2 regions of the Phycicoccus sp. Soil803 genome follow, and region 2 is predicted to be linked to the other one. Evidence: predicted binding sites of a transcription regulator. Region 2 holds the regulator's gene; the other holds the start of a gene.
What was found. Region 2 encodes HspR, which represses chaperone genes until heat shock. Its sites were predicted from a motif close to AAGTTGAGTCNNNNNGACTCAACTT; they were not measured.
Positions count from the first base shown of each region.

Region 1: ASG95_RS18425 (ATP-dependent Clp protease ATP-binding subunit) is a predicted target of HspR. The motif match lies at 10,496-10,520, and genes of this name have one in related genera.

Region 1 is NZ_LMST01000001.1:3,964,835-3,979,290, reverse strand. It holds gene ASG95_RS18485 (Ku protein) at 1-52, shown strand, start outside; gene ASG95_RS18480 (ABC transporter permease) at 80-835, opposite strand; gene ASG95_RS18475 (ATP-binding cassette domain-containing protein) at 837-1,853, opposite strand; gene ASG95_RS18470 (PadR family transcriptional regulator) at 1,984-2,628, opposite strand; gene ASG95_RS18465 (Fpg/Nei family DNA glycosylase) at 2,673-3,500, shown strand; gene ASG95_RS18460 (VWA domain-containing protein) at 3,551-4,651, opposite strand; gene ASG95_RS18455 (VWA domain-containing protein) at 4,654-5,640, opposite strand; gene ASG95_RS18450 (DUF58 domain-containing protein) at 5,637-6,572, opposite strand; gene ASG95_RS18445 (MoxR family ATPase) at 6,551-7,588, opposite strand; gene ASG95_RS18440 (S1C family serine protease) at 7,613-8,494, opposite strand; gene paaK (phenylacetate--CoA ligase PaaK) at 8,595-9,872, shown strand; gene ASG95_RS18430 (hypothetical protein) at 9,941-10,453, shown strand; gene ASG95_RS18425 (ATP-dependent Clp protease ATP-binding subunit) at 10,673-13,195, shown strand; gene ASG95_RS18420 (DUF305 domain-containing protein) at 13,282-13,968, opposite strand; gene ASG95_RS18415 (LVIVD repeat-containing protein) at 14,144-14,456, shown strand, end outside.
Region 2 is NZ_LMST01000001.1:429,358-443,813, reverse strand. It holds gene ASG95_RS02050 (right-handed parallel beta-helix repeat-containing protein) at 1-1,761, shown strand, start outside; gene ASG95_RS02045 (right-handed parallel beta-helix repeat-containing protein) at 1,941-4,028, shown strand; gene ASG95_RS02040 (ROK family protein) at 4,178-5,350, opposite strand; gene ASG95_RS02035 (extracellular solute-binding protein) at 5,484-6,767, shown strand; gene ASG95_RS02030 (carbohydrate ABC transporter permease) at 6,923-7,744, shown strand; gene ASG95_RS02025 (carbohydrate ABC transporter permease) at 7,741-8,571, shown strand; gene ASG95_RS02020 (glycoside hydrolase family 3 protein) at 8,568-10,088, shown strand; gene ASG95_RS02015 (ribonuclease E inhibitor RraB) at 10,114-10,386, opposite strand; gene ASG95_RS02010 (ImmA/IrrE family metallo-endopeptidase) at 10,413-10,850, opposite strand; gene ASG95_RS02005 (helix-turn-helix domain-containing protein) at 10,816-11,163, opposite strand; gene ASG95_RS02000 (helix-turn-helix transcriptional regulator) at 11,333-11,611, shown strand; gene ASG95_RS01995 (heat shock protein transcriptional repressor HspR) at 11,744-12,199, opposite strand; gene ASG95_RS01990 (DnaJ C-terminal domain-containing protein) at 12,206-13,219, opposite strand; gene grpE (nucleotide exchange factor GrpE) at 13,312-13,962, opposite strand; gene dnaK (molecular chaperone DnaK) at 13,959-14,456, opposite strand, start outside.

The DNA.
Region 1 (14,456 bases), 3.5 Mb from region 2:
CAAGACCACGGCCAAGACTGCTGCCAAGAAGGCGGCCAAGAAGGCCAGCTGACCGGGCCGGCAGGCGCGGCCCCGAGAGCTAGGCGTTCTCCTTGCGGAACGTCGCGGTGCCCCACCAGAGCGCGATGGCGAACAGCACGACGGCCCAGACGCTGCCCCACATCACGCCGTTGGCGCCGAAGTCGCCGAGGAACGACCCGCGGACCCCGTCGGTGATCCAGCGGAACGGCATGAAGTCGCTGGTGCGCTGGAGCCAGTCGGGGCCGATGGTCATCGGCAGGAGGATGCCCGACAGCAACAGCACCGGCATCATCACGACGTTGATGACCGGGGCCATGACGTCCTCGCTCTTGGTGGTGAGGGCCAGGGCGTTGGACGCCGCGGCGCAGGCCCCACCGACGAGGAGGGTGAGCAGCACCCCGAGGACGACCCCACCCAGGGGGGCGTCCATCCCGACCCAGTAGCCGAGGCCGACCAGCACGAGGGCTTGGACGAGCAGCTGCAGCAGGTCGCGCCACAGGCGCCCCATGAGCAGGGCGGTGCGGCTGGCCGGTGTCACCCGCTCGGCCTCGATGACGCCGTCCCGCCACTCGGAGATCAGCCCGAACCCGGCGAAGAACGCGCCGAACATGCCGAGCTGGACGAGCATGCCGGGGACGAAGAAGGTCCAGGTGTTCTGGACGCCGAGCTGCTCGGCCATCGGCTTGAGCAGCGGGCCGAAGAGGAACAGGTAGAGGATCGGCTGCATCAGGCCGATCAGCACCCAGGCGGGGTTGCGCAGGTTCATCCGCAGCTGGCGGCGGAAGACGATGAAGGACTCACGCAGGAACTGCACGTCACTTCTCCTTCGAGGTCGGGTCGGCCGGGGTAGACGACTCCGCGTCGCGCAGCGAGCGGCCGGTGAGGGTGAGGAAGACGTCGTCGAGGGTGGGCCGCAGGACCTCGATCGACTCGAGGTCGATGTCGGCAGCGCGGAGGTCGGCCAAGAGCCCGGGCACCGCCTTGCCGGCGCGCTGCACCCGGGCACGGACGTGGTTGCCGTCGATCTCCACGGCGTCCCGGCCATCGCTGCCGGTCTCGGCGATCGAGTCGAGCCGCTTGGCCGCCTCGGCGACGAGGTCGGGGTCGGCGACCTCGAGGTCGACGAGGTCACCGGACACCTGCGCCTTGAGGTTGTCGCTCGTGTCGGCCGCGATGATCTTGCCGTGGTCGATGACGATGATCCGGTCGCTCAGGGCGTCGGCCTCGTCGAGGTAGTGGGTGGTGAGGAACACCGTCGCCCCGCGCCGCTTGCGCAGGTCGGCGATGTGGGTCCACAGGTTGGCCCGGGCCTGCGGGTCGAGCCCCGTCGTCGGCTCGTCGAGGAAGACCAGCGTCGGCTCGTGGATCAGCCCCATCACGATGTCGAGGCGGCGGCGCTGGCCACCCGACATGCTCTTGGGCTGGCGCCCCCACAGCCCCTCGAGGTCGAGCTGGCCGAACAGCTCCTGGCCGCGACGCCGGGCGTCGGCGGCAGACATGCCGTAGAGCATCCCGTGGTCGACGACCTCGTCGCCGGCGCGGGCGAACTGCCCCGTGGCACCGCTCTGTGAGACGTAGCCGATCGACCGGCGGACCTGCTCCGACTCCTTGACGACGTCGAAGCCGGCCACGGTGGCCGTGCCCGCGGTGGGCCGCAGCAGGGTGGTCAGCATGCGCAGCGTCGTCGTCTTGCCCGCGCCGTTCGGCCCGAGGAACCCGACGACCTCACCCTCCGCCACGTCGAGGTCGACACCGTCCACGGCGCGCACCTCGCCCTTCTTCCTGCCCTCGCGCGTCTGGAAGGTCTGCACCAGACCTCGTGCGTGGATCATCGCTCGCTCCTGTTGGTATTCAAACTTGAATAAAGCCAGTGTTCAACATTGAACACGGAGACGTCAAGCCGCCCCCACGGATGGCTGTCAAGGTAGACCGGCGTACCGACAAGAACTCATCGGCAACCGCTCATCGCTGGCGGGCGATGAGCTCCACGTAGCGCTGGCGATCGGTGGCCATCTGCCAGCCGGGGTCGTCGGCCGGCGCCTGCCAGTCGGCCGGCTCGCCGCGCAGACCGAAGTCGCCACGATCCACCCGGGCGATCAGGGTGACCAGCCACTCACGCTCGGTCTGCCCCATGCCCATCCAGAGGTCGGCCAGGGCGAGCACGTGCGGCGGCACCGCGCCGGCCGGGACCTCGCGCGCCAGCTGGTCGCGCGTCGTGGCGTCGAGGTTCGCGAGCCGGGTCTGCAGGGCCTCACGGACTGCCGTCCGGCTCATCAGCGGCATCAGTGCCATGCCGGTGTGGAAGGGGAGCGGCGACAACAGGTCGGGCCTCTCCACCGCCTCGCGCCAGAGCTTCTCGAACTCGCGCCGGCCGAGCGGGGTGCTCGTGTAGACCGCCACCTCTCGGCTGCCGTCGACCAGGTCGTGCCGGTCGAGGTTCCCCTGCTTCGCCAGGGTGGCCAGGCCGGAGTAGATGGAGCCCGGGTTGACGTGGGCCCAGTCCTCGACCTGCCAGGACAGCAGCTCCCGACGCAGCTGGTAGCCGTTGACCGGCTCGAACAGCATGACGGTGCCGAGCAGCAGGAGTCGGGTCTCGGTGGCCGCCATGGGGTGCAGTGTAGGCAGCGCCCTCGATCCGTGATGATGGCTTCATGCCCGAAGGCCACACCCTGTTCGCGCTCGCCCGTGACCTCGACGCGGCATACCGTGGCACGCAGCCCACGGCGACGAGCCCCCAGGGCCGCTTCGCCGCCGGGGCGGCGCTGATCTCGGGGCGCACCTTCGTGCACGCGACCTCGTGGGGCAAGCACCTCTTCGTCGAGTTCGAGGGCGACGCGTGGCTGCACGTGCACCTCGGCCTCATCGGCACGTTCACCGTCGACCAGCACCGGTATGCCGGTGAGGCACCGGTCGTGGGCCAGGTGCGGTTGCGGCTGGCCACCGAGGACCACGTCGCCGACCTGCGGGGTCCCAACCTGTGCGCGGTCATCACGCCCGAACAGGTGGAGGCGGTGACGTCACGCCTCGGGCCGGATCCCCTACGGCCGGAACCGGATCCGGACCTTGCCTGGCGCCGGATCTCGCGCAGCAGCAAGACGATCGCCGAGCTGCTCATGGACCAGGCGGTGCTCGCGGGGGTCGGCAACGTCTACCGCAGCGAGGTGCTCTTCCGGAAGCGCGTCGACCCGTTCCGCCCGGGGCGGGAGATCCGGCGCTCGACCTGGGACGCCATCTGGCTCGACCTCGTCGACCTGCTCCCCCTCGGAGTGGCGACCGGGAAGATCGTCACCGTCGAGGAGCAGGTCGAGGAGGTCAGGGAGCGCATGGCGGTCGGCCAGGTGGACCGCCTCACGGAGCGCAGCTCCTACGTCTACAAGCGGCAGGGTGAGCCGTGCCTGGTCTGCGGCTCGCGGATCCGCACCCGCGTCGTCGGCGGGCGGAACCTGTTCTGGTGCGGCCGGTGCCAGCGCCGTCGGTGAGAACCTGAGGTCGTCCACGGAAAGCCGTCAGCCGACCGGGTGAGCGGCGGTCACTGGGGGTGCGCGGACCAGCGCCCTGCGAGCCAGAGGCCGAGCAGCAGCATCAGCGCCGCCACCCCGGCGAAGCCCACGCTGATCTCGACGTCGCGCTCTTGCAGGTCGACGTGCTTGGGCAGGTCGTTGAGCACTCCCTGGAGCTGGTCGGCGTCGCTGGCCTTGAAGTACTCGCCGCCGGTGGTCCGGGCCACCGCCTGCAGGGCCGCCTCGTCGACGACCAGGAAGTTGCGGCCGCCGGGCCCGAGCCCGCCACCGAAGCCGCCGGGCGGGCCGTCGAAGAGCCCACCCCCGAGCTGGTCGCTGGTGCAGACCATCTGGGTCGGCTCGGTCGTGCCGAAGCCGATCGGGAAGACCCGGACCCCGCGGGCCGCGGCCTGGACCGCCGCCTCCTCCGGGGTCACGCCACGGGTGTTGGCGCCGTCGGTGAGGAGCACGACGATCTCGGGCACCGTCGTGGCCTTCTCGGGCGCCGGCGTCGGCGTGCCCGGGGTGGGCGACTGCGAGTCAGGGCCCTCGCCGGTGCCGTCCCCGGTGTCGGCCGGGGCGACCGAGGGGTTGATCTCGGAGATGGCGTCGATCGACTTGAGGATCGCCGCGCCGATCGTGGTCCCCCGACCGGTGGTCAGCCCGTCCACCGCCTTCAGCAGGTCGTCCTTGTTCGTCGTCGGTGCCACGGCGACCTGCGCGAAACCCGAGAAGACCACGAGGCCGATCCGGGTGCGGTCGTCCTGCTTGTCGATGAACTGCCGGACCGCCTCCTGGGCGGCCGCGAGTCGGTTCGGGTCGACGTCGGTGGCGCACATCGACCCTGAGACGTCCACGGCGAGGATCACGGCCGAGCTCGAGATCGGCACCTCGGCGCGCACCTGCGGTCGCCCAGCGGCCAGTCCCAGCAGGGCCAGGCTGCCGAGCACCAGGGCCAGTGGCACGTGGCGTCGCCACCTCCGCTGGCGGGGGATGACCGCGCGGATCAGGGCCACGTTGGAGAAGCGCACGGCGTTGCGGCGGCGGCGCCGCAGCTGCCAGAGGTATGCCGCGACGAGCGCCGGGATGGCCAGCAGGCCCAGCAGGGCGTAGGGGAGGGCGAAGGACACCGCTACACCACCCGTCCCGACCGGACCACCGAGACCCCGGCGCCCAGCAGGAGCAGCAGCGCCGCGGCGGCGGCGAACCACGACGTGATCTCGCGCTCCTCCGTGCGGGCGGTCCAGGTCAGGTCGATGTCGGTGTAGACCTTGCTGAGGGCGGCCGTGTCGCTCGCGGCGTAGTAGGCGCCGTCCGTGGTCTCGGCGATCTGCTTGAGGGTGGCCTCGTCGAGGCGGGTCGCGACCTGGAAGCCGTCGACCTCGAGGACCGTGCCCTGGGGGCTGCCCAGCCCGATCGGGTAGATCCGCACGCCAGCAGTGGAAGCCAGCTGGGCGAGGACCAGCGGGTCCGGGTCGGTCGTGTTCTCGCCGTCCGACAGGAGCACCACCGCCGCGGACCCGTAGTAGCCGAGGTCCTCGCCCCCTGCGCTGCCGTCCTCCCCGGTCTCGTCGACGCTGATCGGCTTGCCGGCGATGGCACTGATCGAGGACACGATCCCGCGCCCGAGCGCCGTGCCGCCCTGGGGGGTGAGCCGCTCGATGGCGGCCAACACCTCGGCGCGGTTGTTGGTCGGCTGCTGGGCGATGACCGCTGAGTCGCCGAACGCCACGACCCCCAGCCGGATCGTCGAGGGCTGCTTCGCGACGAAGGCGCGGGCAGCAGCCTTGGCGGCGTCGAGCCGGGTGGGGGAGAGGTCCTTGGCGGCCATGCTCGTCGACACGTCGAAGGCCAGGATGACGGTGCCCTCCCGCCGGGGCTCGGCGACCGTGGCCGCAGGTCGGGCCAGCGAGACGAGCAGGAGCGTGAGGGCGGCGAGCAGCAGCAGCGGCGCGACGTGCCGCCACCGGTCCGGGCGGGCAGTCGAGGCGGCGACGAGTCCCTCGGCAGCGAGCCGGGCCCGCCCGAGCTCGCGCTTGCGCAGCTGGGCCCGGTAGGCGACGACCAGGACCGGCACGGCGAGGAGGGCGAACAGCATGAGCGGCCACGTGAAGGTCATCGCCGCCTCCGTCGCCGCAGCTCGGAGATGCGGACCAGGGCTCGCACGAGGTCGTCATCGGTCGCGACGGGGTGGATGTCGGTGCCGGCCCTCCGGGCGGCGGCGACGAGCTCCTCCTGGCGCTGCTGCGACGCTGCCGCCAGCCGCTCCCTGAAGACCGGGTCGTTGGTGTCGACGAAGATCTGCTCACCGGTCTCGGCGTCCTCGACGTAGACCATGCCGACTGCCGGAAGCTCGGACTCACGGGGGTCGACCACCTGGATGGCGACGACGTCGTGCCGCCGGGTCAGCAGCGACAGGGGCTGCTCCCACCCCGGCTGGGTGATGAAGTCGGAGACGATCACCAGGAGCGAGCGGCGGCGGGCCAGGCCGAGTGCTGCCCGCAGCAGCCGCGACAGGTCGGTCGTGTCCTTGGCCGGGCTGGGGGTTGGCGGGCGCAGCAGCGCCTGGCTGATCCGCAGCACCTGTTTGCGGCCCTGCCCGGGCGGGATGGTCGAGATGTCGCCGTCGAACATCGCCGCGCCGACGTGGTTGCCGCCCCTGGTCAGGATGTGGGCGATCGTCGTCGCGATCTCGGCCAGTACCAACGACTTCTGGCGGTCGACGGGTCCGAAGCCCATCGAGGCCGACCGGTCGAGCAGCAGCCAGGCGGTGACCTCGCGGTCCTCCACGTACTCACGGACGTAGGGAGTGTCCATGCGAGCCGTGACGTTCCAGTCGATGTGCCGCAGGTCGTCGCCCGGCTCGTACTCGCGCAGGTCGGTGAAATCGATCCCGGTCCCGCGGAAGAGTGTCCGGTAGTCGCCCTGCAACCGGCCGTCGAGCCGGCGCACGACGCGCCACTCCAACCGCCGGAGCAGGCTCTCGGCGGTCAGTGGCGTCGACGGACCGGACCCGGGTGGTCCGGTGCTCAGCGCTGTCCGGTCGTCCACGAGGTCTCGGTGGTCTGGGGCTGTCGGCGGTCGCGCAGCGGCACGTCCGGCATGGTCACCGCGTCGAGGATCGGGGTGAGCAGGTCGTCCGGGCCGATGCCCTCGGCGAGGGCCTCGTAGGACAGCACGAGGCGGTGGCGCATCACGTCGCGGGCGAGGTCGCGGACGTCCTGCGGACGGGCGAAGTCGCGCCCCCGCAGGAACGACAGGGCCTTGCCGGCGAGGACCAGGTTGATCGATGCGCGCGGGCTCGCGCCGAACGACAGGTAGCGGGCGAGGTCGGGCAGGCCGACCGACCCGGGCGAGCGGGTCGCGCCCGTCAGCCGCACGGCATACTCGATCACGGCTGGGTCGACGTAGACGGCGTCGGCCTGCTTCTGGAACTCGACCAGCTGCCCCGGCTCGAGCACCCGGTGGGCCACCTCGTAGTTCGTCGTCATCCGCTCGACGACGACGAACTCCTCTGAGGGAGTGGGGTATCCGATGAGGGTCTTGAGCATGAAGCGGTCGACCTGCGCCTCGGGGAGCGCGTAGGTGCCCTCCGACTCGATCGGGTTCTGGGTCGCCATCACGAGGAACGGGTCGGGGGCCTTGAAGGTCTCGCGACCGATCGTCACCTGGCGCTCCTGCATCACCTCCAGCAGCGCGCTCTGGACCTTGGCGGGCGCGCGGTTGATCTCGTCGGCGAGCACCAGGTTGGCGAAGACCGGCCCGAGGGAGACCTGGAACTCGCCGTCCTTCTGGTTGTAGATCCGGGTGCCGATGACGTCGGCGGGCACCAGGTCGGGGGTGAACTGGATCCGCTGGAACTCGCCGCCGACCGCCTGCGCCAGGGTCTTGATCGCCATCGTCTTGGCCAGACCGGGGACGCCCTCGACGAGCAGGTGGCCGCGCGCGAGCAGCGCCACGAGCATCCGCTCGAGCAGGAGGTCCTGACCGACGATGGTCTTCTTGACCTCGTAGAGCGCCTGCTCCAACGGGTGCTGCCGACCGAGATCGGGGCGGTGCGGTTCCATGCGCTCTCCTCGGGTTGCGATGCGCTACTGCGGTGGGCTGCCGGCAACGCCGCCGGCCGTGGCGATGGGCACGGCGAAGCCGATGCCGACGAAGAAGTTCTGTTCGGAGGGGTTCGCGAGCCCGGTGACGATCCCGATCACCTGTCCGCCCTTGTCGAGCAGGGGCCCGCCCGAGTTGCCGGGGTTGACGGCCGCATCGAACTGGATCAGGCCCTCGAGGGTCTGGCTGTCGTTGACCCGGATCTTGCGGTCGAGTGCGGAGACCACGCCTGCCGAGAGAGATCCGTTGAGCCCCAACGGATGTCCGAGGGCGAAGACCGGGTCGCCCACCTGCGCGCCGCCACCGAGGACCGCCGGGACGACGACCTGGGGGAGCCGTTGCGGGGTGAGCACGGCGATGTCGGTGGCCTTGTCCTTCTCCTTGACCCCGGCAGGCGACGAGCTGCCGTCGGAGAACGTCACCTCGATGCTCGTGGCCCCGTCGACCACGTGCAGTGCGGTCAGCACCGAGCCGTCAGCGCTCACGACCACCCCGGCGCCGGTGCCGCGTTGCGGACCTGAGGAGTTGGTGAGTCGCGTCGCGATGGTCACGAGTGAGGGCAGCGCGACCTGGTATGCCGCGGCCGCGTCAGGGGGTGCCTTGGCCTCCTCCTCCTGGGCCTTGGCGATGCCGTCCTGGACGGCCTTGTCGACGTCGGTGGCGGTGATCGGAGGAGTCTCCGGGCCTCGGGTCAGCGCGTAGGTGCCCACGACGAGCAGCGCCGCGACGAGGAGGACGGCCACCAGCCACCGCCGGTTTGCCCGGGCCAGCTCGGTGAGGCGGGCCCGCCGACCGGGGGCGCCGGAGTCCTCGTCGGCCACCCCCTGGGGCGGATCGACGACTAGGGGCGAGCCGAGCCGGTCCACCTTTGCGAGCGTACGTCCGATCCTCGTCGCGCGATATGGGAGACCGGGATTCACGGCCAACTCTCAGGTTGGCTCGTACCGTCGTCGTAGATTGCTCGACATGGACAACGTCGTCTCCACCGTCGAGGAACTGCGCGCGCTCCAGCTGGACCGGATGCGCTGGAGCCTGTCCCACGCCTACGCGAACGTGCCGCACTACCGAGCTGCGTTCGATGCCGCCGGCGTGCGGCCGGACGACCTCCATGAGCTGGCCGACCTCGCGCGCTTTCCGTTCACCGCCAAGGCGGACCTGCGTGACAACTACCCGTTCGGGATGTTCGCCGTGCCCCGCGAGCAGGTGGTCCGGGTGCACGCCTCCAGCGGCACGACGGGCAAGCCCACGGTCGTGGGCTACACCCGGGACGACATCGACATGTGGGCGCAGGTGATGGCGCGCTCGATCGAGGCGGCGGGCGGACGACCGGGCGACCTGCTGCACGTCGTCTACGGGTACGGCCTGTTCACCGGGGGGCTCGGCGCCCACTACGGCGCGGAGCGACTCGGCTGCACGGTGGTGCCGGTGAGCGGGGGCATGACGGAGCGGCAGGTGCAGCTCATCCAGGACTTCCGGCCCCGGATCATCATGGTCACGCCGTCCTACTTCCTCGGGATCCTCGACGAGATGGAGGCGCAGGGCATCGACCCGAAGACCACCTCGCTCGAGATCGGGATCTTCGGCGCCGAGCCGTGGACCGAGCAGATGCGCGCGGAGGTCCAGCGCCGCAGCAACATCCGCGCCGTCGACATCTACGGGCTGTCGGAGGTGATCGGCCCCGGGGTCTCCCAGGAGTCGGGCGAGACGCAGGACGGCCTGCACATCTGGGAGGACCACTTCTACCCGGAGGTGGTCGACCCGGTCACCGGCGAGGTGCTTCCGGACGGGCAGGAGGGCGAGCTGGTCTTCACCTCGCTCAGCAAGCAGGCGATGCCCGTGGTCCGGTACCGCACGATGGACCTCACGACCCTCCTGCCGGGGACCGCCTTCCCGCAGTTCCGCAGGATGGCGAAGATCACCGGGCGCAGCGACGACATGATGATCGTGCGCGGAGTTAACGTCTTCCCGTCGCAGATCGAGGAGCACCTGCTGAGCATCGAGGGGCTGACGCCGCACTACCTCTGCGTGCTCACCCGACCGGGGCGGATGGACGAGCTCACGGTCCGGGTCGAGGCCGCTGCCGCCGACACGACGCCGGAGCAGCGGGCCGCGATGGCCGGCGTGCTGCGGACGAGGGTCAAGGACCGGGTCGGCGTCACGATCGAGGTCGAGGTCCTCGAGCCGCATGCCCTCGAGCGCTCGCTCGGCAAGGCCAAGCGGATCAGCGACCAGCGGCCACGCTGAGCTGGGCCCGAGTTCGCCGTGAGCGGACAGCCGTTCCCTGGAGGGCGTTGCAGTGTAATCATCATTACATGACTACCAAGACAACGGCGGAAGCCTGGCTGGCCGGCCGACTCCCCACCGACTGGTTCACCGGCCCCGTCGAGGTCACCCGCGACCGCGACGAGCTCATCATCATCGGTGACCTCGCCGAGCCCGAGCTGGGCGACGACACCGACGACACCGACCGCACCATCGCCGCGCGGGGCCGGATCAAGTCGTTCCGGGAGGACACCCGCGAGCGCCGCATCGAGATCGCGCGGGAGCTGGAGCACCTCAGCGGTCGCAAGGTGTCGTGGGGCGTGCGGGTCGGCGAGACCGAGGCGCTCTTCACCCACCTGGCGGCCCCGGTCATGACGCGGCTGCGCCAGTCCGAGCGCCAGGTGCTCGACACCCTCGTCGAGGCGGGCGTCGCCAAGTCGCGCTCCGAGGCCCTGGCCTGGTGCGTCAAGCTCGTCGGCGAGAAGTCCGACAGCTGGCTCGGCGAGCTGCGCGAGGCGATGGCCCACGTCGACGAGGTGCGCAAGAAGGGCCCCGCGGCCTGAACCCAGCCCCGCGGCATATCCCGCGTCCGTCCGCCCACGGCGAACATGAGCCGACTCGGCTCAGGGCGGGGAACAGTCGGGGAGCGCCCCGCGTTCCCCCAACGAGTCGTACGACAGGGCCCTATTTCGTCCCGATCGGGTATCGGTCCACGAAAGGCTGACGCCGGGTCCGCGTCGCACGGATAGCATCGAGGTGATCTCGATAGGCAGGAGCAGAAGATGTTTGAACGGTTCACCGACCGGGCCCGTCGGGTGGTCGTGCTCGCGCAGGAAGAAGCGCGCATGCTCAACCACAACTACATCGGCACGGAGCACATCCTGCTCGGTCTCATCCACGAGGGTGAAGGCGTCGCCTCCAAGGCTCTGGAGAGCCTCGGCATTTCGCTGGAGTCGGTCCGCGAGCAGGTGCAGGAGATCATCGGCCAGGGGCAGCAGGCCCCGAGCGGCCACATTCCCTTCACGCCGCGGGCGAAGAAGGTCCTCGAGCTGAGCCTGCGCGAGGCGCTGCAGCTCGGCCACAACTACATCGGCACCGAGCACATCCTGCTCGGCCTGATCCGCGAGGGCGAGGGCGTCGCCGCCCAGGTCCTCGTCAAGCTGGGCGCCGACCTCAACCGCGTGCGGCAGCAGGTGATCCAGCTCATCTCCGGCTACCAGGGCAAGGAAGGCGGCTCGGGTGCCGGTCTGGCCGGCAACGTCCAGCAGGAGGGCACGCCCGCGGGCTCCCTCGTGCTCGACCAGTTCGGCCGCAACCTCACGATGGCTGCCCGCGAGGGCAAGCTCGACCCGGTGATCGGGCGTGAGAAGGAGATCGAGCGGGTCATGCAGGTGCTGTCCCGCCGCACCAAGAACAACCCGGTGCTGATCGGCGAGCCCGGCGTCGGCAAGACCGCCGTCGTCGAGGGCCTGGCCCAGGACATCGTCAAGGGCGAGGTGCCCGAGACCCTCAAGGACAAGCAGCTCTACACCCTCGACCTCGGCGCGCTCGTCGCCGGCAGCCGCTACCGCGGTGACTTCGAGGAGCGGCTCAAGAAGGTCCTCAAGGAGATCCGCACCCGCGGCGACATCATCCTGTTCATCGACGAGATCCACACCCTCGTCGGTGCGGGTGCCGCCGAGGGCGCGATCGACGCCGCCAGCATCCTCAAGCCGATGCTGGCCCGCGGTGAGCTCCAGACCATCGGTGCCACCACGCTCGACGAGTACCGCAAGCACATCGAGAAGGACTCGGCGCTCGAGCGCCGGTTCCAGCCGATCCAGGTCGCCGAGCCCACGCTCAGCCACGCGATCGAGATCCTCAAGGGCCTGCGCGACCGCTACGAGGCGCACCACCGGGTGTCCATCACCGACGGCGCCCTCGTCTCCGCGGCCAACCTCGCCGACCGCTACATCAACGACCGGTTCCTCCCCGACAAGGCGATCGACCTCATCGACGAGGCGGGCGCGCGGTTGCGCATCCGCCGGATGACCGCACCGCCGGACCTGCGCGAGTTCGACGAGAAGATCGCGGCCGTGCGGCTGGAGAAGGAGTCGGCCATCGACGGCCAGGACTTCGAGAAGGCCGCCAGCCTGCGGGACGACGAGAAGAAGCTGCTCACCGCCAAGGCGGAGCGCGAGACGCAGTGGAAGTCCGGCGACATGGACGTCGTGGCCGAGGTCGACGAGGAGCTCATCGCCGAGGTCCTGGCTGCCAGCACCGGCATCCCGGTCTTCAAGCTCACCGAGGAGGAGTCCAGCCGACTGCTCCACATGGAGGACGAGCTGCACAAGCGCGTGGTCGGCATGGACGACGCCATCAAGGCGATGTCCCAGGCGATCCGCCGCACCCGCGCTGGTCTGAAGGACCCGCGTCGTCCCGGTGGCTCGTTCATCTTCGCCGGTCCGACCGGTGTCGGTAAGACCGAGCTCGCCAAGACGCTCGCCGAGTTCCTCTTCGGTGACGAGGACAGCCTCATCCAGCTCGACATGTCGGAGTTCTCCGAGAAGCACACGGTCTCGCGGCTCTTCGGCTCGCCTCCCGGCTACGTCGGCTACGAAGAGGGTGGCCAGCTCACCGAGAAGGTCCGCCGCAAGCCGTTCTCCGTCGTGCTGTTCGACGAGGTCGAGAAGGCCCACCCCGACATCTTCAACACGCTGTTGCAGGTGCTCGAGGACGGCCGCCTCACTGACTCGCAGGGCCGGATGGTCGACTTCAAGAACACCGTCATCATCATGACGACCAACCTCGGCACCCGGGACATCACCAAGGGTTCGCTCGGCTTCTCGGCCGGCGCGGACACCCGCAGCGACTATGACCGCATGAAGAACAAGGTCACGGACGAGCTCAAGCAGCACTTCCGTCCCGAGTTCCTCAACCGCGTCGACGACATCATCGTCTTCCCCCAGCTCACGCAGGAGGAGATCGTCATGATCGTCGACCTCGAGATCGCCAAGCTCGACAAGCGGCTCAAGGACAAGGACATGGGCATCGAGCTCACCATCGAGGCCAAGAACGTCCTGGCCAAGAAGGGCTACGACCCCGTGCTCGGGGCGCGACCGCTGCGTCGCACCATCCAGCGCGAGATCGAGGACGTCCTGTCCGAGAAGATCCTCTACGGCGAGCTCAAGGCCGGCGAGCTGGTGCTCGTCGGGGCCGAGGGCGAGGGCAAGGCCGCGACGTTCACCTTCGTCGGCACCCCGCACCCGGGCAGCATCGAGCTCCCGGTCGTGGAGACGGTGGGCGACTCCGCCGACGCCGGCTGAGGCAGGACTCCAAGCACGATCGAGGCGAGGTATGCCGCGTGGTCACCACGCGGCATACCTCGCCTCTCTGTCGTGAGACCGGCAGGTCAGGTGAGGCGGTCGAGCATCTCGCGCATGTAGCCGATCTGCACCGACTGGGTCACGTGGATCTCGTCGCCCAGCTGGGTCACGACATCGTCGGTGCCGTCGCGGTGCTGCTGGACCACCATGCGCAGCGCGCCTTCGTGGTGCGCCGACATCAGGGTGAGCCAGAGCCGGTCGGCCTCCGCGCCCCTGGCGGCCTTGAGCTGTCGCAGCTGGGCCTGGGTCGCCATGCCGGGCATGCCCGCGTGGTCGTGGCTGCCCGAGCCGAGCTCGGGGTTGCCGGCCTGTGGCGGCACCTGCTCGCCCTTGGCCTCGAGCCACGTGGCCATCGCGTCGATCTCCGGCCGCTGCTCGTCGGCGATGCGGGCGGCCAGCGACCTGACCTGGGTGTCGGCGAGCCGGTCCTGCACGAGCGAGACCATGACGATGGCCTGGGCATGGTGCACGATCATGTCCTGCATGAACCGCACGTCGGCCTCCCTCGGGGAGCCGGTGCGCGACGGCAGCGCGGCGGAGCCGGTGAGCGAGGCGTTCGGCTCGCCCGGCCGGCCCGGCTGGAGCACGGGGGCGGTGGGTGAGGTGGCCGTCGTCGTGGGGGCCGGCGTATCGCCGGAGCACCCGGCGAGACCAAGGCCGAGGAGGGCGGCTGCGGCGAGGGCGGAGCCCCGGGCGGTGCGGTGGCTCGACACGCGAACAGTCCTCCCATGATGAATCGTCACAAACAGACCTTATAAGCAACTTTTTACCCTAAACGGGGCAGAAGACCCTTGAACGGTTCCGGGCCTCGACGACAGGGTGGACAAATCGTCACGATCTCGACACTGAAGGGGTGCCGGGACCGGCGATTCACCCAGGGAGCCAGAGATGAGAACCCGCCACGCGGTGCTCGCCAGCCTCGCAGCGCTCGCCCTCACGATCCCCGCCAGCGCGGCGTTCGCCGCTGACGGCGTGGGCAAGTCCGGTACCCAGCTGGGGCCGGACGAGATCGGGCGCAGCCAGAACGTCGAGCACCTGACCAACCTCCCCAGCAGCGGCCCACTGGCCGGCGCCACCGGGACCGACCTCGCCTTCCAGGACAACCTGGCGTTCGTCGGCAACTACAACGGCTTCGTGGTCTACGACGTGACCGTGCCCGCGAGCCCGCGGATGGTGACCCAGGTGAGCTGCCCCGGGTCGC
Region 2 (14,456 bases):
CTCGCCGCGCTGGCGCTCTGCGTCCCCCTCGCCGCCACCGCTGGACTGGGGACCATCGTCCCCGCGTCCGCGGCCACCACCACCCGCGCGGCTGACACCGCCGGCTCCCTGGCCATCGGCAGCGCCGGCTACGCCATCCCCTCTGGCGCGGTCTTCGTGTCGACAGCCGGCAGCGACACCTACAGCGGCACGTCCACGAAGCCGGTGCGCACCATCGCCCGTGCCATCGCCCTCGCCCCGGCCGGCGGCACCGTGGTCCTGCGCAAGGGCACCTACCACGAGACCGTCACGGTCACCAAGAAGGTGACGATCCAGAACTACCCGAAGGAAGCTGCCTGGCTCGACGGCTCCGTGGGCGTGACCGGTTGGGTCAAGGACGGCGCCACCTGGCGGCACGACAAGTGGACGCCGCGGTTCGACGCCAGCGTCGGGTTCAGCAAGGGTGACAAGGACGGCACCGGCCCGGGCTGGCAGTACGTCAACCCCGCGTACCCGATGGCTGCCCACCCCGACCAGGTCTTCATCAGTGGTGTGCAGCAGCGCCAGATCGCCTCTCGCGCCGCCGTCACAGCCGGCAAGTTCTTCCTCGACACCGCGACGTCCAAGCTCTACATCGGCAGCGACCCCACGGGTCGCAGCGTGCGCGGCACCACCCTCGCCAAGGCGATGAGCATCCGCGCCGCCGGCACCGTCGTCCGGGGCATCGGCATCCGCAACTACGGGCCGAGCATCTGGCACATCGGGGCGGTCACGGTCGAGAGCCCGAGTGTCCGCATCGAGAACGTGGTCATCCAGGACTCGGCCACCATCGGCCTCGGCGTCATCGCGTCGGACGCCGTCATCAACCGCACCAGCGTCCTGCGCGCCGGCCTCCTCGGCGTGCACGCGGCGACGGCCGACCGCATCCAGGTGCTCCGCAGCCGGCTGGACGGCAACAACTGGGAGCGGTTCAACAGCGCGCCCGTCTCCGGCGGCATGAAGGCCGGGCGGTCGCGCGGCGTCCTGGTCAAGGACAGCTCGATCTCGCACAACCTCGGTCACGGCTACTGGTCGGACGTGTCGGTCTACGACACCAAGCTGGTCAACAGCAACTTCATCAAGAACTCGGCCACGGGCATCTTCCTCGAGATCTCGGCCCGGGGGACCGTGGTCAACAACCTCATCGACGGCAACGGCGCCGAGGGCATCAAGGTCAACAACACGAGCACCGTGCTGATCTACAACAACACGGTGCTCCGCAACGCCCGGCCGATCAACATCGTCCAGGACTCGCGCACCAAGGCCAACACCTCCTACGGCGACGACACGCGCTATCCGAACGATCCCGAGATGACCTGGCTGGTCGGACCCGTGACGGTGCGCAACAACGTCCTCGGCATCCCCAACACCCGTGCCAACTGTGTGCTGTGCGTCGAGGACTACACCCACACGCGGACTGCCGCGCAGATGGGCGTCACGAGCAACGGCAACGTGTTCAACCGCGCTGACACCGCCGACCCCGACTGGCTGACGGTCTGGAGCCGGGGCACGATCAACGTCAACCCGGCCGTCTACGGCACGCTCGCAGCGCACCGATCGGGCACCGGTCAGGACAAGACCAGCCTCGCGTACGACGGCTTCTACGCCGTCTCGTCCACCGGGCACCTGTCCGGCGCAGCGCAGGTCAAGGCGGGCACCGTCGCCGTCGGCCTCCCGTCCTCCCTCGCCACCTTGTCGGGCCAGGCCGCCGGCTCCAAGTGGCTGGGCGTCTGGGGTCGCTGAGTCTCACGCTGCGCTGGCCGCACGAGCGCCGGCACTGCGTGTCGGCCTCCTGCGGCCCCGCGACACGCCGAGAGAACCCGCGACACGCCGAGAAATCGTCTCCGTACATCACAAACTGATAACGTCCCCCGCTTGCAGGGACTGCCTCGCAGGGAAGACCTGGAAGGACACTCCAACTCGTGACCCGGCCCCCGGCCCCGACGCCACGCCCCCGGCACTCCGCCCGACACTCAGCCCCCCGACACTCGAGCCCGCGACACCGCGCACCCCGACGCATCACCCTCAGCCGACCTCTCCTGGTCGCAGGCTGCGCGGCCCTGGCCCTCACCGTCACCACTCCCGCCCTGGCCGGAACCTGGACCGACGCGGGCAGCCCGACGACGAGCAAGACCAGGTCGATCAAGCCGCCCAGGCCGCACCGCACCCTCGCCACCTCGACGGCCACCTCGACGGCCACCTCGACCCCCACGGCGACCCAGACCGCCACCTCCACGGGGCCCGTGGTGCCATCGACGACGAGCACCACGACCCCCTCGAGCACCGCGACCAGCAGCCCCACGACCACCACGGCCCTCGCGCCGGCGGGTGGCCGCGCCGCTGACAGCGCGGGCGCCGCGGCGGTCGGCACCGCCACCTACGCCGTCCCCGCAGGTGCGGTCGTGGCTTCGCCGACCGGCGACGACGCGGCAGCCGGCACCACCGGCGCCCCCGTGCGGACCATCGCCCGTGCGCTGGCCCTGGCGCCTGACGGCGGAACGGTCGTCCTGCGGGGCGGCAGCTACCACGAGACGGTCACGATCTCGCGGGGCGTCACCCTGCAGAACTATCCGGGCGAGGCTGCCTGGCTCGACGGCACCCGCGCCGTCCAAGGCTGGGTGCAGGACGGTTCGGCCTGGCGGGTCGACGGCTGGACGACCCGCTTCGACGCCAGCGTCGGTTTCAGCAAGGGCGACGTCGACGGCACCTCGCCGGGCTGGCAGTACCTCAACCCGGCCCACCCGATGGCCGCCCATCCCGACCAGGTATTCGTCGACGGCAGCCAGCTGCGCCAGGTCGCCTCGAGGTCGGCCGTCGTGGCCGGCACCTTCTTCCTCGACGAGTCGACGTCGCAGCTCTACATCGGCACCGACCCGTCCGGCCGCGACGTGCGGGCGACCACGCTCGCCAAGGCCCTGAACGTGCGCGCCTCGGGCACGACCATCCGTGGCATCGGCGTGCGCCGGTACGCACCCAGCATCTGGCAGATCGGTGCCGTGACGGTCGAGCAGCCCCGGGTACGGCTCGAGCAGGTCCGCATCGAGGACAGCGCGACGATCGGCCTGGGCGTCATCGCCTCCGACGTGGTCATCGACCACACCAGTGTGCTGCGCGCCGGTCTGCTCGGTGTCCACGCGGCGACGGCCGACCGGATCCGCGTCGTGTCCAGCCGGTTCGACGGCAACAACTGGGAGCAGTTCAACAGCGCTCCCGTGTCCGGCGGCATGAAGGCCGGCCGCTCGCGAGGCGTCACGGTGGTCGACTCGAGCATCTCCGACAACCTCGGCCACGGGTACTGGTCTGACGTGTCGGTGTACGACACCAAGATCCTGAACAGCAACCTCGACAACAACACCGCAACCGGCGTCTTCCTGGAGATCTCGGCACGGGGCACCGTGGCCAACAACCTGATCATGGGGAACGGCGCCGAGGGCATCAAGGTGAACAACATCAGCACGGTGGACATCTACAACAACACGGTGGTCCGGAACGCTCGGCCGATCAACATCGTGCAGGACTCACGGACCCCGGCGAACACGTCCTACGGTGATGACTACCGTTACCCCAACGACCCGGAGATGACCTGGCTCGTGGGACCGGTCACCGTACGCAACAACGTGATCGGGCTGCCCAACGGCAACGCCAACTGCGTGCTGTGCGTCGAGGACTACACCCACACCCGCACCGCTGCGCAGATGGGCGTGACGAGCAACGGCAACGTGTTCAACCGGGCTTCGGCAACCACCCCCGGGTGGCTCACCGTCTGGAGCCGCGGCGCGGAGGCCGTCAACCCCTACGTCTTCGGGACCCTGGACGCATTCCAGTCCGGGACCGGGCAGGACGCCAGTAGCCTGGACTACGACGGCTCCGTGGTCGTCAGCACCACCGGCGCACTGACCGGCACCGCTCAGGGGCAGGCCGGTTCTGTGGCAACGCCGCTGCCCAGCAGCATCGCCACGCTCATCGGCCAGCCAGCGGGCGCGGAGCACCTCGGCGTCTGGGGCCGGTAGCCCCGAGCTCCTCCCTGCGGGTGGCCGGCAGCCGAGCCTGCCGGCCATCCGCGGTCCGCTGCGCAGCGCGGACGGTGACCCCACGGCATACCGTGGGGTCGTGCCCATTCCCCTCTCGGTCGGGGCGTGGAACCGCGTCGGGTCTGAGCTCAGCCTGCGGCGACGAACTGGCGGACCGCGTCGAGCGCCACCAGGTGCCCTCCGCGCAGCACCGGGGCGTCGGCCACCCCCGTCGGCACGACCTTGGGGTGCACCGGCGCGATGCTCGCGACTGCCTCGGCGACCCGGTCGCACAACGTGACACCGCCGGCCACCGCGAGCGGGCCGGTCAGCACCACGAGCCCGGGGTCGACCACTGCGCACACGGCGGCGACGCCGACCGCCAAGCGGTGCGCCACGTCGTCGAGCAGGGCGGGGACCCCGGCGGCGAGCGCCTCCGGTGCGGTGGCAGCCCGCACGCCATACGTCCGCGCGGCCTCGAGGATCGCCTCCTCCCCCGCAAGCCGCTGGAAGGCCCCCTTGTCCCTGCGACTGATGTGGTGCGGCAGGTCCACGCCTGGGACGGGGAGGTAGCCGAGCTCGCCGGCGGCCCCCGATGCCCCGCGGTGGACCTCTCCGCTGAGGACGATGGCCGAGCCGATGCCGCGGCCCACCCAGAGGAGCACGAAGTCCTGCACGCCCACGGCCGCACCGTGCCGGTGCTCGGCCACTGCAGCGAGGTTGACGTCATTGTCGATCGTCACGGGGATGCTCAGGCTGGCCGCGAGGGAGTCCCGCACCCCTTCCTTCCATCGAGGCAGGTCGAAGGAGAAGCCCACGTCCCCGGTCTCCGGTTGCACCAGACCAGGGAGGCCGATCGCCAAGCCCCGCAAGCGCTTTCGCGAGACGTGCGCCGCCTCGAGCGCTTTGTCGGCCACGGCCTCGACGGCGGTGCGGGGGTCGGACAGCGGGCCGCGGGAGGGCACCCGCAGCGTGACGCGCGGCCCCTCCTGACCCATCAGGTCGCACGTGGATGCCGTGAGCTCCCGTGGACCGACATCCACCCCCACGACGTATGCCGCCGACGCGACGATGCCGTGCACCTCGGCGTTGGGTCCGCGTGCGCCGGAGCGAGTCCCCACGATCTCGGCCAGTCCCAGCTCGCCGAGGCGCCCGAGCAGCTGTCCGGTGGTGACCTTGGACAGGCCGGTCAGGCTGGCGAGCTCGGCTCGGGAGAGCGGGCCGTGCTCGACGAGGAGGCCCAGAGCGGCGCGGACGTTCATCTCGCGCATCAGGCTGGGCGTGCCGGTCAGGGCCGGCTGGCGGGTGGAGGCGGTCGTCACGGGGCCCACTGTTCCATCCGTGAACTTTTTGGGCAAGACTCTTTCCGGAAACTTTATTGCCTGTTACGGTGGCGGCAGCGGAGGACCTGCCCAGTGGGCCACGAAGCCCCTGGCCTGTCTCAAGGAGGACGTAGTGAAGCAGCGATGGACAGCGCCTGCGCTGGTGGCGGCGGTGGGTCTGACCCTCGCGCTCAGTGCCTGCGGCGGCGACGCCAAGTCGGGTTCGGGTGACGCGGCGGAGAAGAACGCCCTGACGGTCTGGTTGATGAACGGGTCGGTCCCCGACAAGGTCGTGCAGTCGGTCAACGCCGATCTCGCCAAACAGCACCCCGGGGCCACGGTCACCGTCGAGGTGCAGGAGTGGAACGGCATCCAGGACAAGCTCACCACGGCCCTGGCCGGCAACAACCCGCCGGACGTCATCGAGATGGGCAACACGCAGAACGCCAAGTTCAGCCAGTCGGGCGCCCTGCTGGACCTCGACGCCGACAAGGCAAAGCTCGGCATCGACCAGTGGTCGAAGGGCATGGCCTCCTCCGGGGTCTGGGACGGCAAGACGTACGGCGCACCCCTCCTGGCCGCCAACCGCGTCGTGATCTACCGAACCGACCTCTTCGAGAAGGCCGGCGTCACCGTCCCGAAAACGTTCGACGAGTGGGTCGCGGCCACCACCAAGCTCAACCAGGCCAACGCCGCCACCAAGGACTTCCAGGGCATCTACCTCCCCGGCCAGAGCTGGTACGTCTACGCCGGGCTGCTCTGGGACGCCGGTGGTGACCTCGCGGTCAAGGACGGCGACTCGTGGAAGGGCGGGCTGGACACCCCCGCCGCGGCCGAGGCGATCGGGAAGTACAAGCAGCTGCAGTCGCTCTCGAAGGCACCCAAGGACGCCGACGAGGCCACCCCCCAGCAGTTCGAGGTCTTCGCGGAGGGCAACGTCGCGCAGATGATCGGCCTGCCGTGGGAGATGGGCTCGGCGGTCGGGGCCAACAAGAAGCTCGACGGCAAGGTCGCGGTCTTCCCGATCCCCAGCAGCAGCGCGGACAAGTCCGGCTCGGTGTTCCTCGGTGGCTCCAACCTCGGCATCTCGGCCGGCTCGGACTCGCCGAAGCTCGCCGCCGACTGGCTCGCCCTGATGACTGGCGAGAAGTACCAGACCGAGCTCGCCCTCGCGTCCAACGTGGTCCCGAACCGCACGGCCCTGCTCTCCAAGCTCACCGACCCGACGGCCAAGATCATGGCCGGCGCGGCTGCGAACGGCCACGTGACGCCGGTCGACCCGCGGTGGGCAGGGGTCGAGGCCGGGGCCAACCCCGTGAAGGACTACATGACCGCGGTCCTCACCGGCACGGACCCGGCTGCGGCCGGAGCCAAGGCGAGCGCCGAGATCACCAAGCGCATGAGCGGTGCGCTCTGACCAGTCCCACCGCGGTCCGTCCCCCGACGGCCGCGCCGCCCCCGGCACACCTCCGCCGCCGGGGGCGGCGCGGCACCACCGGAGGAGGCGGTCCCGCGGGCCGCCTCCTGCCGCTGCTGCTGATCGCACCGACAGTCCTCACCCTTGCCGCCCTGATGGGCTGGCCGTTGGTCAACAACGTCCTGCTGTCGCTGCGCAAGGTCACGCTCCGCGAGCTGATCAGCCGCGACGTCGTCTGGGTCGGCTTCGACAACTACCGGACGATCCTGGCCGACCCGGCCTTCTGGGACGCGGTGGTCCGGTCGGTGCTCTTCACCGCTGCCTGTGCCGCCACCACCATGGTGGTGGGCGTCCTCATGGCCCTCCTGCTGGTGCGCCTGCCCCGCTTCCCGAAGGTGCTCCTGTCGATCAGCCTGGTACTGGCCTGGGCCACCCCGGTGCTCGCCGCGACCACCGTGTTCCAGTGGCTCTTCGACACCGACTTCGGCGTCGTCAACTGGCTGCTGGCCCGGGTCGGTCTCGACACCGAGGGCCACTCGTGGTTCTCGACGGGTCGCTCGACCTTCCTCGTGGCCGGCCTGCTCGTCGTCTGGCAGGCCGTCCCCCTCGTGGTCTTCAGCATCTCGGCCGCCCTGGCGACGGTCCCCCCGGAGCTCGACGAGGCGGCCGTGATCGACGGCGCCACCGCGAGCCAGCGCTGGTGGACCATCACCTTCCCCCTCGTGCGACCGATGATCGGCGTGCTGGCCTTCCTCCAGGTGATCTGGGACTTCAAGGCCTTCACCCAGGTCTACGCGATGCGCCGAGGCGGCCCGGACTCCTCCACGACGACGCTGCCGATCCTCATCTACCAGGAGGGCCTGGCCCGCAGCCAGTTCGGCCTGGCAGCCGCGGCATCGGTCGTGACGGTCGCGATCCTGCTCGTCCTGCTCGCGCTCTACGTGCGGTCGGCCGTGCGCGCCGAGGAGGTGCGATGAGGGCCAGCCGCCGCGCCCGCGGCATACAGTCGGCGATCGCCCTCGTGCTCGCCGCCCTCTGGGCGTTCCCCGTCTACTGGATGGCGGTCACCGCCATCAAGCCGCGCTCCGACGTGGTCTCGCGCACTCCGGTGTTCATCCCGCACTCCCCGACGCTCGAGCACCTGCGCACCGCCATCGAGGCCCCGGGGTTCTGGCACTTCGCCCGCAACAGCCTCGTGCTGACCATCGGCGCGGTGGTGATCGCCCTGCTCATCGCACTCGCCTCGGCATGGGCCAGCACGCGCTACTTCTTCAAGGGGCGCAAGGCGTTCCTCATCACGATCATGGCCGCGCAGCTCGCCCCGTGGGAGGCCATGCTCATCCCGATCTTCATCGTCTACCGAGACACCGGCTGGCTCGACGTCCTGCTGGCGCTGATCCCCCTCTACATGGTGATGGTGCTGCCGTTCACCGTGTGGACCATGCGCGGCTTCATCGCCGCCGTCCCGGTCGAGCTCGAGGAGGCCGCCCTGGTGGACGGCTGCTCGCGCGGCCAGGCCTTCCGCCGCATCGTCTTCCCCTTGCTGGCGCCGGGGGTCATGGCCACGTCGCTGTTCGGCTTCATCACGATCTGGAACGAGTTCGTCTTCGTCAACGCGCTCATGCAGTCGGAGCCGAATGCGACTCTCCCCCTGTGGATCTCGGCCTTCCAGACCGTGTTCGGCACCGACTGGGGGGCCACGATGGCCGCCTCCTCCCTGTTCACCCTGCCCGTCATCCTCCTGTTCGCCATCCTCCAGCGCCGCGCCGTGGGCGGGCTCGCCGCGGGGGCGGTGAAGGGATGAGCGACGTCAGCGAGATCGGGTATGCCGTGGACCTCGGGTCCGCGGACCTGCGTCGCCTCGCGCTCGCCGTGGTCCAGCCCGGCTTCACCGGGCTGACCGCTCCGTCGTGGCTGCTCGAGCGGCTGGCCGAGGGCCTGGGCGGCGTGGCGCTGTTCGCGCGCAACATCGAGTCGCCTGCGCAGGTGGCCACCCTCACCGCGGCGATCCACGCGGCCAACCCTGCGGCGCTCGTGGCGATCGACGAGGAGGGCGGCGACGTCACGCGGCTCGAACACGCCACCGGCTCGTCGTGGCCGGGGAACCTCGCCCTCGGCGCCGTCGACGACACCGCCCTCACCGAGGCGGTGGCGGCCGAGATCGGCGCTGCGCTCGCCGAGCTCGGCATCGACCTGGACTACGCCCCCGACGCCGACGTCAACGTCGAGGCGGCCAACCCCGTCATCGGGGTGCGGAGCTTCGGCGCCGACCCGGCCCTCGTGGCGCGCCACACCGGGGCCTGGGTGGCCGGGCTGCAGTCGGCCGGCGTCCTGGCGTGCGCCAAGCACTTCCCCGGCCACGGGGACACGGGTGTGGACAGCCACCATGACCTCCCCGAGGTGGACCTCGGCGACCCGGAGACCAGCCCCTGGCTCGTACCCTTCCGGGCGGCCCTCGCCGCCGGCGCTGCCTCGGTCATGAGCGCCCACGTGCGTGTCCCCGGCATCGATCCCCGTCCCGCCACGCTGGTGCCCGCCATCATGACCGGTCTCCTGCGCGACGGACTCGGCTTCACTGGCCTGGCGCTCTCGGACGGCCTCGAGATGGGCGCCGTCGCCGGGCCGCTCGGGGTGGCGGAGGGGGCGGTCCAGGCGGTCCTGGCCGGCGTCGACGCGTTGTGCATCGGCGGAGGACTCGCCGACGCCGAGACCGTGGACTCCGTGGTCGCGGCACTCGTGGGTGCCGTCGAGTCGGGTCGCCTCCCCCTGGAGCGGCTGGCCGAGGCGGGCGAGCGGGTGGCCGCCGCGGCGCGGCTGCGCGACGAGCTTCGCCTCGCGGCCACGGCGGCCCGGACGGGTCGGCCGGTCCCCGGGGCGGCACCGGCCGGGCGCACGGCGGCGGCCAGGGCCCTCCGGGTCCGTGGTTCGGTCCCCGTCGTCGCCACTGCGACCGGCCCGTGCGTCCTCGAGCTCGTGGCCCCGAGCAACATCGCCGTGGGCGACGACACCCCCTCCGGCCTCACGACGGCGGTGGCCCGCAGGTGGCCCGGGCTGGCACCGCTGCGGATCACCGACACGGCGGGCGTTCGCGCGGGACTGGCCGCGGCGACCGGACGCCCGGTGTGGGTCGTGGTGCGCGACCCACACCGGCACCGGTGGATGGGCTCCCTCGTCCAGCAGATCGTGCGCGCACGACCCGACACCGTCGTCATCGACACCGGGTGGCCCGGGTGGTCACCGCCTCAGGGCGCGACCCACGTGGTCACGTACGGCGCGTCGTGGGCCAGTGGCGAGGCCGTGGTCGACCTGCTCGCCCCCTGAGCAGCGTGCCTCCTGGCCACGGGGGTCAGGCAGGGGTGGCCGGGTCCGGGTCGTACCAGCCGCCGTGCTCCTCGGCCAGGGCGCTGAACCGGTCGCGGAGCCCGGACTCGACCGGTCCGGACTCGTCGGCGACCATCTCCTCGACGACGTGGACGGCCCACTCGTGGTCCTCCGAGTCGTCCTCCCCCGCCAAGGCCTCCCGGACGACGCGGACCTCGGAGAAGCCCTCATGGGCCAGTTCGGCGGCGACGTCGTCGGCGGTCTCACGGTCGGGGAAGACCAGCAGGTGCTCACTCACAGGACGAGTATGCCGGGCGGATGGCGTCAGTCGGCCCAGCGGCAGGCCCGGCGCAGCCGGGCGCGCTCGGCCGGGGCGGCTTGGGTCAGCCGGAACCGCACCCACCGCTCGGGCACCTTCATGTGCCAGACGAAGTCGTCCCAGTCGCTCGCGAGGGCGAGGCGGCGCTCCATGACGTCGAGGGGCATGGCCCGTCGGGCCGCCTCGCGCTCGACCCGGCGCTCGGTGGCCGAGGCCGTCCAGCCGCTGCACTCGACGTCGCCCCGCTCGGCGTGGACCAGCTCGTGCCACAGGGAGCAGCGCTCCTCCTCGAGGCTGCGACCGGAGCGCAGGACGATCGCTCGGCGGCCGTGGTAGTAGCGACCGGGCTCGGCGATGGGCTGCCGCACCAGCACCACGTCGCGCATCTCGCGCAGCACCGCCCAGGGGTCAGGAACCCCGGATCCGTCGCTCGATGGCGTCAAGCCTGCTCCTCACGTCGTCGATCAGCGCGAGGACCTCCTCGTCACTGACCCCGGACCGCATCCGCTGACCCGGGGCGGTCACGAAGCCCCCATCCTGCGCCGACCCACCGACAGGCTCACCACGGTCGTCCAGCCCCAGGACCTCGAGCACCTTGGCTCGCTTGACGTCCTGGACCCCGAGCCCGTCCTCCACACGCTTCCACGTGATCGAGGAGATGCGCGCCTCCCTGGCCGCCTGCTCCTTGCTCCACCCGTGGCTGAGACGGGCCCGTTCGACGCGTTGGCCGAGGCGTTCGAGCTGCTCACGATTCATGCTGCGCATCTTGCCAGTCACATCCAGTCACTTCTAGTCCCGTTCAGTCACGCTTTGGCCACCAGGGCACCCAACTCCGGCGCGTCGTGGGTCGACACCGGGGTCGCCTGACGCGATCACGGCACATTCTGCCGATACCTGTGCAGAACTCTTGCCGGAGCATCCGGTCATGACTATGTTCGTGGTCATGCCTAGGGAAACACCCCCAAACCACGTGATCGAGGTGCACGGCTACGCACTGCGCGTCATCCGTCAGGCCAGGGGCCGTGCGGTGACCGACCTCGCCGCGGCCCTGGGGGTCGACCCGTCCTACATCAGGCACCTCGAGAACGGCAGCAAGTTCCGCGTCAGTCCCGAGGTCTACGCCGGCCTGCTCCGTGAGCTGCAGATCGAGGACTACCGGGCACTGCTGGCCACCGCGCCGCTGCGCGACGAGGTGTCCGCCTGACCTGCCCGGCACCCCTCCAGACTGCGCCGGCGCCGGCCGAGAGCCCCCATCGTCTTGCGAGGTGGGGGCTCTTGGTGGGCCGGCCCGTGCATTGGTCGGAGCGAGGCGTGCCGGCCCGCCCTTGTGCCGTGGTCAGTGGTGGCTCGGACGCCAGACCACCAAGGCCTGCGAGCGCTGCATTCGGGGGCGCTGTCCGGCCCGCACCGCGATCACGTCACCGGTCGGGCCGACGGCGAACACGCGGGAGGCGGATCGCGCTTGCGACGAGAGCCGGGAACGCTCGAGCTCGTCGGTCAGCTCCAGCACCCGACCGCGCAGGGCAGCCACCTGGTTCTCGAGCTCCAGGATGCGCTGGATGCCGGCGAGGCTGACGCCCTCCTCCTGGGACAGGCGCTGGACCTCCCGCAGCATCGCGACGTCGCGCCCGGAGTAGCGCCGTCCGCCACCGCGTGTCCTCGACGGGCTGACCAGGCCGAGCCGGTCGTACTGCCGCAGGGTCTGGGCGTGCATGCCGGCCAGCGTGGCCGCCACGGAGATGACGAAGATCGGGGAGTCGTCGTCGGGGGAGAACGAGCGTGCCTCGTCCACGACCGGTCACCGCCTCGCGTTCGCGAAGAGCTCGGCCCGCGGGTCGAACCCCTCGTCCAGGGCCTGCAGGGTCTCGACCGCAGCCCTCGCCTCGTCGGACAGCCGCTGCGGCACCACGATGCTGACCTTGGCCATCAGGTCACCCGGCTTGTCCTTCACCGGCACGCCCCGGCCCTTGATCCGCAGGACGCGGCCGCTGGGCGTGCCCGGCGCGACCCGCACCTTGACGGTGGACCCGTCGAGGGTGGGCACGGCCACGGTGGCCCCGAGCGTCGCCTCGGCAAAGGTCACGGGGAGCTCGATGGTGAGGTTGTCGCCCTCACGCCCGAAGACCGGGTGCTTCTCGACCGCGACGGTGAGGATCAGGTCGCCGGCCGTAGCCCCCGTGTCGCCGGGCTGGCCCTTGCCGCGCAGACGGATCTTCTGTCCGTCCTTGACCCCGGCCGGGATCCGCGTGGTGATCTGGCCACCACCGGTCGTGCCGAGGGTGACGGTGGCGCCCTCGACGGCGTCGCGGAACGACAGGCTCGTGCGCGCGGTCAGGTCCGCGCCCTTGCGCGGCCCCTGGGGCGCGCGGAACCCCGTGCCCCCGTATGCCGGGCCGGCACCTCCGCCGAACATCCCCCCGAGGATGTCCTCGAGGTCAGGCTGCCCGCCGCCGCCGGTGGAGTACCGCACGCGGGTGCCACCGCGCCCTGCCCCGCCCCCGAACATCGTGGAGAACACGTCGTCGAAGCCACCCGCGCCACCACCGGGACCACCGGCGGTGAACCGGGCACCGCCGCGGGCCATCTGGCGGACCGCGTCGTACTCGCGACGCTTCTCCGGGTCGGACAGCACCGAGTTGGCCTCGCCGACGTCCTTGAAGCGCTGCTCGGCAGCCGCATCGCCCGGGTTCTTGTCGGGGTGGTGCGCGCGGGCGAGCTTGCGGTAGGCCTTCTTGATCGCCGCGTCGTCGGCGTCCTGGGGGACGCCGAGGATCGCGTAGAAGTCCTTCTCGAACCAGTCCTGGCTAGCCATGTCGGCGCCCTCCTCTCGGCGGTGCGGTGCAGGTTTCGTTCCTATTGGGTGGGAAACCTGCGGTCGGGGTCATGCGGTGAATGATGCTGCCGTCACTCGGGATCGGCCACGGCGACGCGCGCTGCCCGCAGGATCTGCTCGCCCGCGCGGTAGCCGGGCTGGAGCACCTGCACCACGGTGGTCGAGTCGGTCGGCTGCACCGAACCGTCCTGCGGCCAGGCGGTGTGCATCAGGGCTTCGTGCAGGTTGGGGTCGAACTGCTCACCCGCCGCGCCGTAGCGCTCCAGCCCGAACTTGCCGAGGGTGGACTCCAGCTTGTCGGCGATGGCCGCGAACGGGCCGTCGGCGAGGTCGCCGTGCTCCCGCGCTGCGTGGATGTCGTCGAGCACCGGGAGCAACGCCTCGATGACCGACTGGGCTGCGCGCTCCTGTACGACAGCGCGGTCACGGTCGACGCGACGCTTGTAGTTCACGTACTCCGCCTGCAGGCGCTGCAGGTCGGCGAGCCGCTCCCCCGCGAGCACCGTGTCGGGGTGCAGGTCCGCATCCTGGGCGCCCTCGGGGGTGCTCAGGTTGCTGGTCGAGTCGCTCGCCTCGGTGGCGTCCCCGGCGTGCTGCGGGCCAGCACCCTCATCGAGGATGTCACCCTGCAGCGGGGCCGCCTCGGCGGTGGTGGGCGGCGCGGTCTCGTCGGCGCCCACCACCCCCTCGGCACCGTCAGGCGTGGGGGCCTGGTCGGTCACTTCTTCTCCTCGTCGTCCTCGACGACCTCGGCGTCAACCACGTCGTCGTCGGACGCACCCGCGTCGGCGGAGCCGGCGTCGTCGGACGCCGCGCCGTCACCGGCGGTGCCGGCCTGCTCGGACTCGGCGGCCGCGGCATACATCGCGGTGCCCAGCTTCTGCGACTCCTCGGAGAGCTTCGAGGTCTTGGCCGAGATGTCCTCGGGCGAGGCGCCCGACTCCGGCTTCAGGGCCTCCTTGAGGTCCGCGAGCGCGGCGTCGACATCGCCACGGCCGTCGGCCGGGAGCTTGTCGGCGTTGTCGGCGAGGAACTTCTCGGTCGAGTAGACGAGGTTCTCGGCGGTGTTGCGGGCCTCGGTCTCCTCGCGACGCTTCCGGTCCTCGTCGGCGTGCGCCTCGGCCTCCTTGATCATCCGCTCGATGTCCTCCTTGGCGAGGGCCGAACCACCGGAGATGGTGATCTTCTGCTCCTGGCCGGTGCCGCGGTCCTTCGC